One region of the Pseudomonas sp. FP2338 genome, then DNA from elsewhere that is predicted to be linked to it. Evidence: predicted binding sites of a transcription regulator. Region 1 holds the regulator's gene; the other holds the start of a gene.
The links. The regulator FliA, encoded in region 1, starts transcription of late flagellar genes. The targets are predictions, from matches to a motif close to CTAAAGTTTNNNNNNNNNNNGCCGNTAA.
Positions count from the first base shown of each region.

Region 1 (4,531 bases):
GGAGCTGGAGGAAGCCGGCGCCCCCTTTTACAGTGTGAAAACCGCGAAAAATTGCATTGAGCAGGTTCGCATCATCCGGTCGGCTTTCCAGCTCGACCAGTTGTTCGGACAGTTGCTCTAAAATTTCGCCGGCCTCTACAAGGAAATCCTGAAGGATTTCTTCATCGGCGCCGAAGCTCATGTGGGTGCTCCTTAGAAGCCTAAACTGGATAACAGGTCATCTACGTCATCCTGACCTGACACAACGTCTTCACGTTTATCGGCATGAATCTGCGGACCTTCACCCTTGGCGAGATGTTTTTGTGGATCTTTTTCCGAGAGGATCGCTGCGCGGTCATGTTCGATGCCGGCAAAACGGTCGACCTGGCCGGCCATGAGCACCAATTTGAGCAGGTTGCTTTCCACTTCGGTGACCAGTTGGGTCACGCGCTTGATCACCTGACCGGTGAGGTCCTGGTAATCCTGGGCCAGCAGAATGTCATTGAGGTTGCTGGCCACCGTGCGGTTTTCCTGTTCGCTGCGCGACAGAAAAGCGTCGACCCGACGCGCCAACTCACGAAACTCCTCAGCCCCCACTTCGCGGCGCATGAAGCGGCCCCAGTCAACGCTGAGCGCTTGTGCTTCGGTGGCCATGCCATTGACCAACGGCGTGGCGTTTTCCACCAGGTCCATGGTGCGGTTGGCCGCCGCCTCGGTCAGCCTGACCACATAGGACAGGCGTTCGGTGGCGTCAGTGATCTGCGAGATTTCTTCGGCCTGGGGCATGTGCGGGTCAATCTGAAAATTGACGATTGCACTGTGCAGCTCGCGTGTGAGCTTGCCCACTTCCTGATACAGGCCGCGGTCACGGGTCTGGTTAAGCTCATGGATCAACTGCACCGCGTCGCCGAACTGGCCTTTTTCAAGGCTGTCGACCAACTGGTGAGCATGTTTTTTCAGGGTCGATTCAAAATCGCCCTGTGACGTTTCTTTATGCTCCATAGCTCCCCCGTGGTGATATCAGCCGTGGATGCGTTCGAAGATTTTTTCGATCTTCTCTTTCAAGGCCAACGCCGTGAATGGCTTGACCACGTAACCGTTAACCCCGGCTTGGGCGGCTTCGATGATCTGTTCACGCTTGGCTTCGGCGGTCACCATCAACACAGGCAAGCTGCGCAGTTTTTCATCGGCGCGCACGTGACGCAGCAAGTCGATGCCGGTCATGCCCGGCATGTTCCAGTCGGTTACCAGAAAGTCGATGCTCCCGCTGTTGAGGATCGGAATCGCCGTCAGGCCGTCATCCGCCTCGACCGTGTTGGTGAACCCAAGGTCACGCAACAGGTTTTTTATGATCCGCCGCATCGTTGAGAAGTCATCAACGATGAGGATTTTCATGTTCTTGTCCAATTCGACCTCCAAGCAGTCTTAAACGCGCCCAGCACCTGGACGCGCCATTTCAATCAACAGGCGTTACACAAAAAGGACTGCCCAGGGCACCACGGCACGAACCCGCGAAAGCGTGAAGCCTTCGCGGTAGCGTCTGCAGTGTCCCCACACTGCCTGTCAGCGCGCGCGCCACTCTCCCAATCGCCCCCGCAAGCGGGCTGCGCACTGGCTATGCAGCTGGCTGACACGCGATTCGCTGACCCCCAGGACCTCACCGATTTCCTTGAGGTTCAGCTCTTCGTCGTAGTACAGCGCCAACACCAGTCGCTCACGCTCCGGCAAATTGGCAATCGCCTCCGCCAACGCGCCCTGGAAACGTTCGTCTTCCAGGTCGCGCGACGGTTCGAGATGTGCACTCGCGCCGTCCTCGTGCAGCCCTTCGTGTTCGCCGTCCTGCAAAAGGTCGTCGAAACTGAACAGGCGGCTGCCCAAGGTATCGTTCAAAATCCCGTAGTAATCGTCGAGACTCAATTGGAGTTCGGCCGCAACTTCGTGATCTTTAGCGTCACGACCGGTTTTTGCTTCAATTGCGCGAATTGCGTCACTGACCATGCGCGTATTGCGGTGTACCGAACGCGGCGCCCAATCCCCTTTACGCACTTCATCGAGCATCGCCCCTCGAATGCGGATACCCGCATACGTCTCGAAACTCGCGCCCTTGCTCGCGTCGTATTTGGTCGACACTTCGAGCAGGCCGATCATGCCGGCCTGGATCAAGTCCTCAACCTGCACACTGGCAGGCAGGCGTGCCAGCAAGTGATAGGCAATGCGCTTGACCAAGGGCGCATAGCGCTCGATCAGTTCGCCCTGGCTGTCACGTGCCGACTTTTTGTAAAGGTTGTAGCCGCTGGATGTCATAGCACCGGTCCTGCGCTCGTCTGATGCACCAATCGCTCGACGAAAAACTCCAGATGCCCCCGAGGGTTGGCAGGCAACGGCCAAGTATCGACCTTCTGGGCAATAGCCTTGAACGCCAGTGCGCACTTCGAACGAGGGAACGCTTCATAGACTGCACGCTGCTTTTGCACAGCCTTGCGCACACACTCGTCATAGGGAACTGCGCCCACGTATTGTAAGGCGACATCGAGAAAGCGATCCGTGACCTTGGTCAACTTGGCGAACAGATTCCGCCCTTCCTGCGGGCTTTGGGCCATGTTGGCCAGCACGCGGAAGCGGTTCATGCCGTAGTCACGGTTCAGCAGCTTGATCAGGGCATAGGCGTCGGTGATGGAGGTGGGTTCATCGCACACCACCAGCAGCACTTCTTGCGCTGCGCGCACGAAGCTGACCACCGACTCGCCGATGCCGGCGGCGGTGTCGATCACCAGCACGTCGAGGTTGTCGCCGATATCGCTGAACGCCTGGATCAGGCCGGCATGCTGCGCCGGGCTCAGATGCACCATGCTCTGGGTGCCTGAGGCGGCCGGCACGATGCGAATGCCACCGGGGCCTTGCAGCAGCACATCGCGCAGCTCACAACGGCCTTCGATCACATCGGCAAGGGTGTGTTTGGGTGTCAGCCCCAGCAGAACGTCCACGTTCGCCAGGCCCAGGTCAGCATCCAGCAGCATGACGCGACGGCCAAGCTCTGCCAGGGCCAGGGACAAATTCACTGACACGTTAGTTTTCCCGACGCCACCTTTGCCGCCGGTCACCGCGATCACCTGTACGGGATGCATGCTGCCCATTTTATTTCTTTACCTTGTCTTGCTTAGACGCAGGCTACATGGCTTGGCCGCGTGAATCGCTTGCAGACCATCGATGTAGATACATTTCACGGTGTTCATCCTGCCTCACCCCACCCGCTTAGCCGGGTTGTGGTAAAGGTCGGCGAACATGTCGGCCATCGCTTCCTCGCTAGGCTCTTCTTGCATTTGCACGCTGACAGCACGGCTGACCAACTGATGACGGCGCGGCAGATGTAAATCATCCGGGATCCGCGGCCCGTCGGTCAGGTAAGCAACCGGTAACTCATGACTGATCGCCAGGCTCAACACCTCGCCCAGGCTCGCCGTTTCGTCGAGCTTGGTGAGGATGCAACCGGCCAGGCCGCAGCGTTTGTAACTATGGTACGCAGCGGTAAGAACCTGTTTCTGGCTGGTGGTTGCAAGCACCAGGTAATTTTTCGACTTGATGCCACGCCCGGCCAGGCTTTCGAGCTGCATGCGCAGTGCCGGGTCGCTGGCTTGCAGGCCGGCCGTGTCGATCAACACCACGCGCTTGCGCAGCAGCGGGTCGAGCGCATTGGCCAGGGACTGGCCCGGGTCGACGTGGGTCACCGTCACATTGAGGATGCGGCCCAGGGTCTTGAGCTGCTCCTGGGCGCCGATGCGGTAGCTGTCCATGCTCACCAACGCGATGTTCTGCGCGCCGTACTTGAGCACATAACGGGCGGCCAGTTTGGCCAGGGTGGTGGTCTTGCCCATGCCGGCCGGGCCGACCATGGCAATCACGCCGCCCTCTTCCAGCGGTTCGATTTCCGGGGTGACGATCATGCGCGCCAAGTGCGCCAGCAACATGCGCCAGGCTTGGCGTGGTTCTTCGACTTCAGCCGTCAGAGCGAGCAAATCGCGCGACAACGGGCCGGACAGGCCGATGCGTTGCAGGCGGCGCCACAGGTTGGCCTGTTGCGGTTTGCTGCCTTGCAGCTGCGTCCACGCCAACGAGCCCAGCTGCACTTCGAGCAGCTCACGCAGGCCATTGAGTTCAAAACGCATCGAGTCGAGCGCGCGCTGGTCGACAGCGGCGGCCGGGGCTGGCGCTGCAGGGCGCGGCGGTTCTTTGAAGGTCGGTTCTACCAACGGCTCGGCGGCGGTCAGCGGCAAGCCGGCGAACAATTGGCGATTGGTGCTGGCATCGCTGTCGCCACGCATGCTCAATTCAGCCTGGGCCGAGACAATGCGCGAAGCGGTTTTGCGCAGCTCGTCTTCGAGTTCCATGTTCGGCACGCGCGGCGCCAGCGCCGATGGGGTGTAATCCAGGGCAGCCGTCAGCTCGACACCGCCGGCAATGCGACGGTTTCCAATAATCGCGGCATCGGCGCCCAGCTCATCACGTACCAGTTTCATGGCCTGACGCATATCGGCGGCGAAAAAACGCTTAACTT
Region 1 is NZ_CP117436.1:4,501,726-4,506,256, forward strand. It holds gene PSH96_RS20270 (chemotaxis protein CheA) at 1-181, opposite strand, end outside; gene PSH96_RS20275 (protein phosphatase CheZ) at 193-981, opposite strand; gene PSH96_RS20280 (chemotaxis response regulator CheY) at 1,000-1,374, opposite strand; gene fliA (RNA polymerase sigma factor FliA) at 1,543-2,283, opposite strand; gene fleN (flagellar synthesis regulator FleN) at 2,280-3,113, opposite strand; gene flhF (flagellar biosynthesis protein FlhF) at 3,219-4,531, opposite strand, start outside.

Region 2 (4,531 bases), 2.9 Mb from region 1:
TGGCAGCATGCGCGCCTACGTTCAGGCCGTGGAGGAAAATGAAATCTTCCGCATTGGCGACCGCGTGCGCATCATGACGGTCAATGGCACCAGCCGTGTAACGCGCTAAGCGCTGGTTGTAGAAACGCAAAACCCCAACCCGGTGACGGGTTGGGGTTTTTTATTGCCTGCGGCTTCCTGAAAAATCGCAGGCAATAAAAAACCGCCTTTGCAGGGCGGTTTTTTAGAGCAAACCCGGTTTGCGGCCGCAGTTGTGTTCCGGTAAGTGAGCTGGAGGTAAGGCCCAACTTAAGGGAGGGCCGAGTATGTCCAAGTTTGCCTGTGGCGAGGGAGCTTGCTCCCGTTGGACGGCGTAGCAGTCCCATGCTTTTAAAGCAAAGAGCAGGGGCCGCTACGCGACCCAGCGGGAGCAAGCTCCCTCGCCACAGTTACAGTGTCCGGGCAGGTTTTCACCCCATCACTTCACACCTGAAAGTGCTTCACCATCGTATTCAACTCATGCGCCAGGCTGGCAAGCGATTGCGAAGCGGCGGTGGTCTGAGTCGAGCCTTCAGCGGACTGAATCGACAGCTGTTGAATGTTCAGCAAGTTGCGGTCCACCGCCCGGGCAACGTCAGCTTGCTCTGCCGCCGCCGTGGTAATCACCAGGTTGCGGTTGTTGATCTCGTCATTGGCGGCAAGAATATCCGCCAGCGCTTGCTGCGCCAGTTCGGCCAGGCCTATGGTTTGCTGAGTCATGGTGCTGCTGTCGAGCATGGTGTTGACGGTGCTGGCGGTGTTGGTCTGGATGCTGCCAATCATCTGCTCGATTTCCTGGGTCGACTGCGCGGTGCGATGGGCGAGGGCGCGTACTTCGTCGGCGACCACGGCAAAACCACGGCCGGCATCCCCGGCGCGAGCCGCCTCGATGGCCGCGTTCAGTGCCAGCAAATTGGTTTGCTCGGCAATGGTGCGGATAACGTCAAGCACCTTGCCGATGCCTTTGGCCTGCTCGGCCAGGCCGCCCACTTGGCTGGAGCTTAGCTCTACACCGCGGGTCAGGGCCTGGATGGAGGTAAGCGCCTCAAGCATGCGTTGCTGGCCTTTCAAGGCGATGCTGCGCGACGCCTGGGACAGGTCGGAGGTGGTGGCGGCATTCCGGGCGACCTCTTCAATGGCCGTGGTCATCTCGGTGACGGCGGTGGCGGCCTGCTCGATTTCGCCATGTTGCTGCTGCAGGTCGCGGCTGCCCTCGGCGGTGACCGCGTTCAGCTCCTCGGCCGCCGCCGCCAGTTGGCTCGATGAGCCGGTTATTTGTCGCAGTGTCTGCACCAGGTTGTTGCGCATGGTCTCTTGTGCCCGCAACAGGCGTGTGGCTTCGTCGTTGCCGGTCGGGTTGATGGGCTGGGTGAGATCGCCCTTGGCGATGGTTTCAGCCACCCGTACCGCCTCAATGATGGGGCCGGTAATGCTGCGGGTCAGCAGCCAGGCTACCAGCACCGTGCCGCCACTCACCAGCACGATGACGATGGCGATACCGCCCACGGCATGCTGGTACGCGGCCACGGAAGTCTGGCCGGCAAGTTCTGCGCCCTTGTTGGCGAGGTCGATCAACTGATCGAAGTTCTTGGTCATCTGCTCATAGCTTTCTCGAATGCTGTTGAGAAAGTCACGGGCGCCCGGCTTATCGCCTGAACGCGAGCGTTTGAGCATCTCGGTGTGGTTCTTGGCGTACCCTTCCAGGCTTTGGTTGAACACCTCCAGGCGCGATTTTTCCTCCGGCGTGCGCAACAGCGCGGCATATTGAGCCAGTTGCTCCTTGACGCTTTTCAGGCGCCCCGCGGACTTGTCCTCGTAGGTCTGCATGTCGGCGTCGCTTGCGGACAGGATGTGCGCCATTTCCCCCAAGCGAAAACGATCCAGCGAGGCATTGGCCAGGGCCAGGATCCTCACGCGCTGCATCCAGTTGTTTTGGATGTCGGCAGCCTGGGACTGCACTTCGCCGATCTGCTTGAGCGCGAACAGGCCGAGAAACACACTCAGCGACGCAATGGCAGCGAAGCCGATGAAGGCTCTGGCTGCAATTCTTATATTTCTCAGGAACATGGGTTTTCGCTCGGGCAGGGAACGCGTTGAAGAGCTGTGTCGGGCGGATGCCCCAGGCGGGGCAGGCGGATCGCCACAATCCTTAGTCGGCGGCCAGGGCAAAGTCTTTAGGCGTTGCGCAAAAGTGTCATCTTCGCCAAAAGAAAACCCCAACCGGGTAACCGGTTGGGGTTTTTTGTGGGGCTTTCATTTTGTGGAGCTTTCAGAGCGCTCAGGCTTTCTTGCGGCTGGCCAGGGCTGTGACCGCATAACCAATACAGGCTGCCAGGATCGACCCGGTCAGGATGCCCATCCGATCCTCACCCGCGAACTCACTGGCGCCCGGCACAAACGCCAGGGAGCCGACAAACAGGCTCATGGTGAAACCGATACCGCACAGGATCGCCACCCCCAGCACCTGGCCCCAGTTGGCGCCGCTGGGCAGGGCGGCGATACCGGTCTTGATCGCCAGCCAGGTCAGGCCGAACACGCCGATGGTCTTGCCGATCAGCAGGCCGGCGGCGATGCCCATGGGTACGTGGTGAGTGAAGCTGTCCAGGGTGACCCCGGTCAGCGATACGCCAGCGTTGGCGAAGGCGAACAACGGCAGGATGGTGTAGGCCACCCACGGGTGCAGGGCGTGCTCCAGGGTCAGCAGTGGCGAGGGTTCGGCATTTTTGGTGCGCAGTGGAATGCAGAACGCCAAGGTCACCCCGGCCAGGGTGGCGTGCACGCCACTCTTGAGCACGCAGACCCACAGGATCAAGCCGATGATCATGTACGGGCCGAGTTTGACGACGCCCAGGCGGTTCATCGCGATCAAGGCGACCAGGCACGTGGCCGCGCCCGCCAGGGCCGCATTCGACAACTCGGCGGAGTAGAACACCGCAATGACGATGATGGCGCCCAGGTCATCAATAATCGCCAGGGTCATCAGGAACAGCTTGAGTGACACCGGCACCCGCTTGCCAAGCAGGGCCAGGACGCCGAGTGCAAAAGCGATATCGGTGGCCATCGGGATTGCCCAGCCGGCGAGTGCGGCGGGGTTGTCCTTGTTCAGCGCCCAGTAGATCAGCGCGGGCACCACCATGCCGCCAATCGCGGCCGCACCCGGCAACACCACTTGCGATGGCTTGGACAGGTGGCCGTCGAGCAACTCGCGCTTGACCTCCAGGCCGATCAAGAGGAAGAACAGCGCCATCAGGCCATCGTTGATCCACAGCAGAGCCGGCTTGGCGATTTGCAGCGCGCCAACCTGCGCCACGACCGGCGTATCAAGGAAGGCGCCGTAAAGATGTGACAACGGTGAGTTATTGATGATCAGCGCCAAAGCGGCAGCGGCGATCAGTAACAGACCGCTGGCGGCTTCCAGCTGGAAGAAACGGGTGAAAGTGCTACGCAGAGGCAAGGGATGCTCTCCAATAAGGTTCAATAGGTGGGTACCCTAACCCGTACTGTTAGTTGTTAAAACAAAAGTTATATTCTTATTTGTTATAAGAGACGGTCAGGACGGGGCTTGCTTCGAAGCCTAGCAATTGTGTGTCTATTTGAGTCGTCACTGTATCTGTGTGCGCTGTAGGAAACCCCCTAAAATCGGGACTGAAACCCTTAGAGACCCACCTCATGAACGACCACCGTACCTGGGCTCGCGAAGCCATCCGCATCATCGAAGCGGACTTCCAGCGCAGCGCCGACACGCACCTCATCCCTCTGCCGTTGCCGGGGCTGCCGGGTATCGAGTTGTACTTCAAAGATGAGTCCAGCCACCCCACCGGCAGCCTCAAGCATCGGCTGGCGCGTTCGCTGTTTCTGTATGCGTTGTGCAATGGCTGGCTCAAGCCCGGCGCGCCGGTGATCGAGGCGTCCAGCGGGTCTACGGCGGTGTCGGAGGCGTACTTTGCGCGCTTGCTCGGCCTGCCGTTTATTGCAGTGATGCCGGCCACCACCTCCCAGGCGAAGATCGAGCAGATTGCCTTCTATGGTGGCAAGAGCCATCTGGTAAAGGATCCGACGCAGATCTACGCCGAGTCCGAACGCTTGGCGAAGGAAAGTGGCGGTCACTTCATGGACCAGTTCACCTACGCCGAGCGTGCGACGGACTGGCGGGCGAACAACAACATCGCCGAGTCGATCTTCCAGCAGATGCGCTTTGAGCATTACCCGGAGCCGAGCTGGTTGATTTCCAGCCCGGGCACCGGCGGCACCACGGCGACCCTGGGCCGCTATGTGCGTTATCGCCAGCATTGCACCCGCGTGCTGTGTGCCGATGCCGAGCGTTCGGTGTTTTTTGACTACTACCAGACGGGCGACGCCAGCTTGAGTCTGGACTGCGGCTCGCGCATCGAAGGGATTGGGCGGCCACGGGTCGAGGCGTCGTTTTTGCCCAAGGTGATCGATGCGATGGTCAAGGTGCCGGATGCACTGTCATTGGCGGCCATGCATTACCTGGCCGAGCGTTTGGGGCGGC
Region 2 is NZ_CP117436.1:1,570,006-1,574,536, forward strand. It holds gene PSH96_RS07050 (glycine zipper 2TM domain-containing protein) at 1-109, shown strand, start outside; gene PSH96_RS07055 (methyl-accepting chemotaxis protein) at 463-2,085, opposite strand; gene nhaA (Na+/H+ antiporter NhaA) at 2,297-3,472, opposite strand; gene PSH96_RS07065 (PLP-dependent cysteine synthase family protein) at 3,688-4,531, shown strand, end outside.
Region 2: a site for FliA is predicted at 2,169-2,196, ahead of PSH96_RS07055 (methyl-accepting chemotaxis protein). Genes of this name have one in related genera too.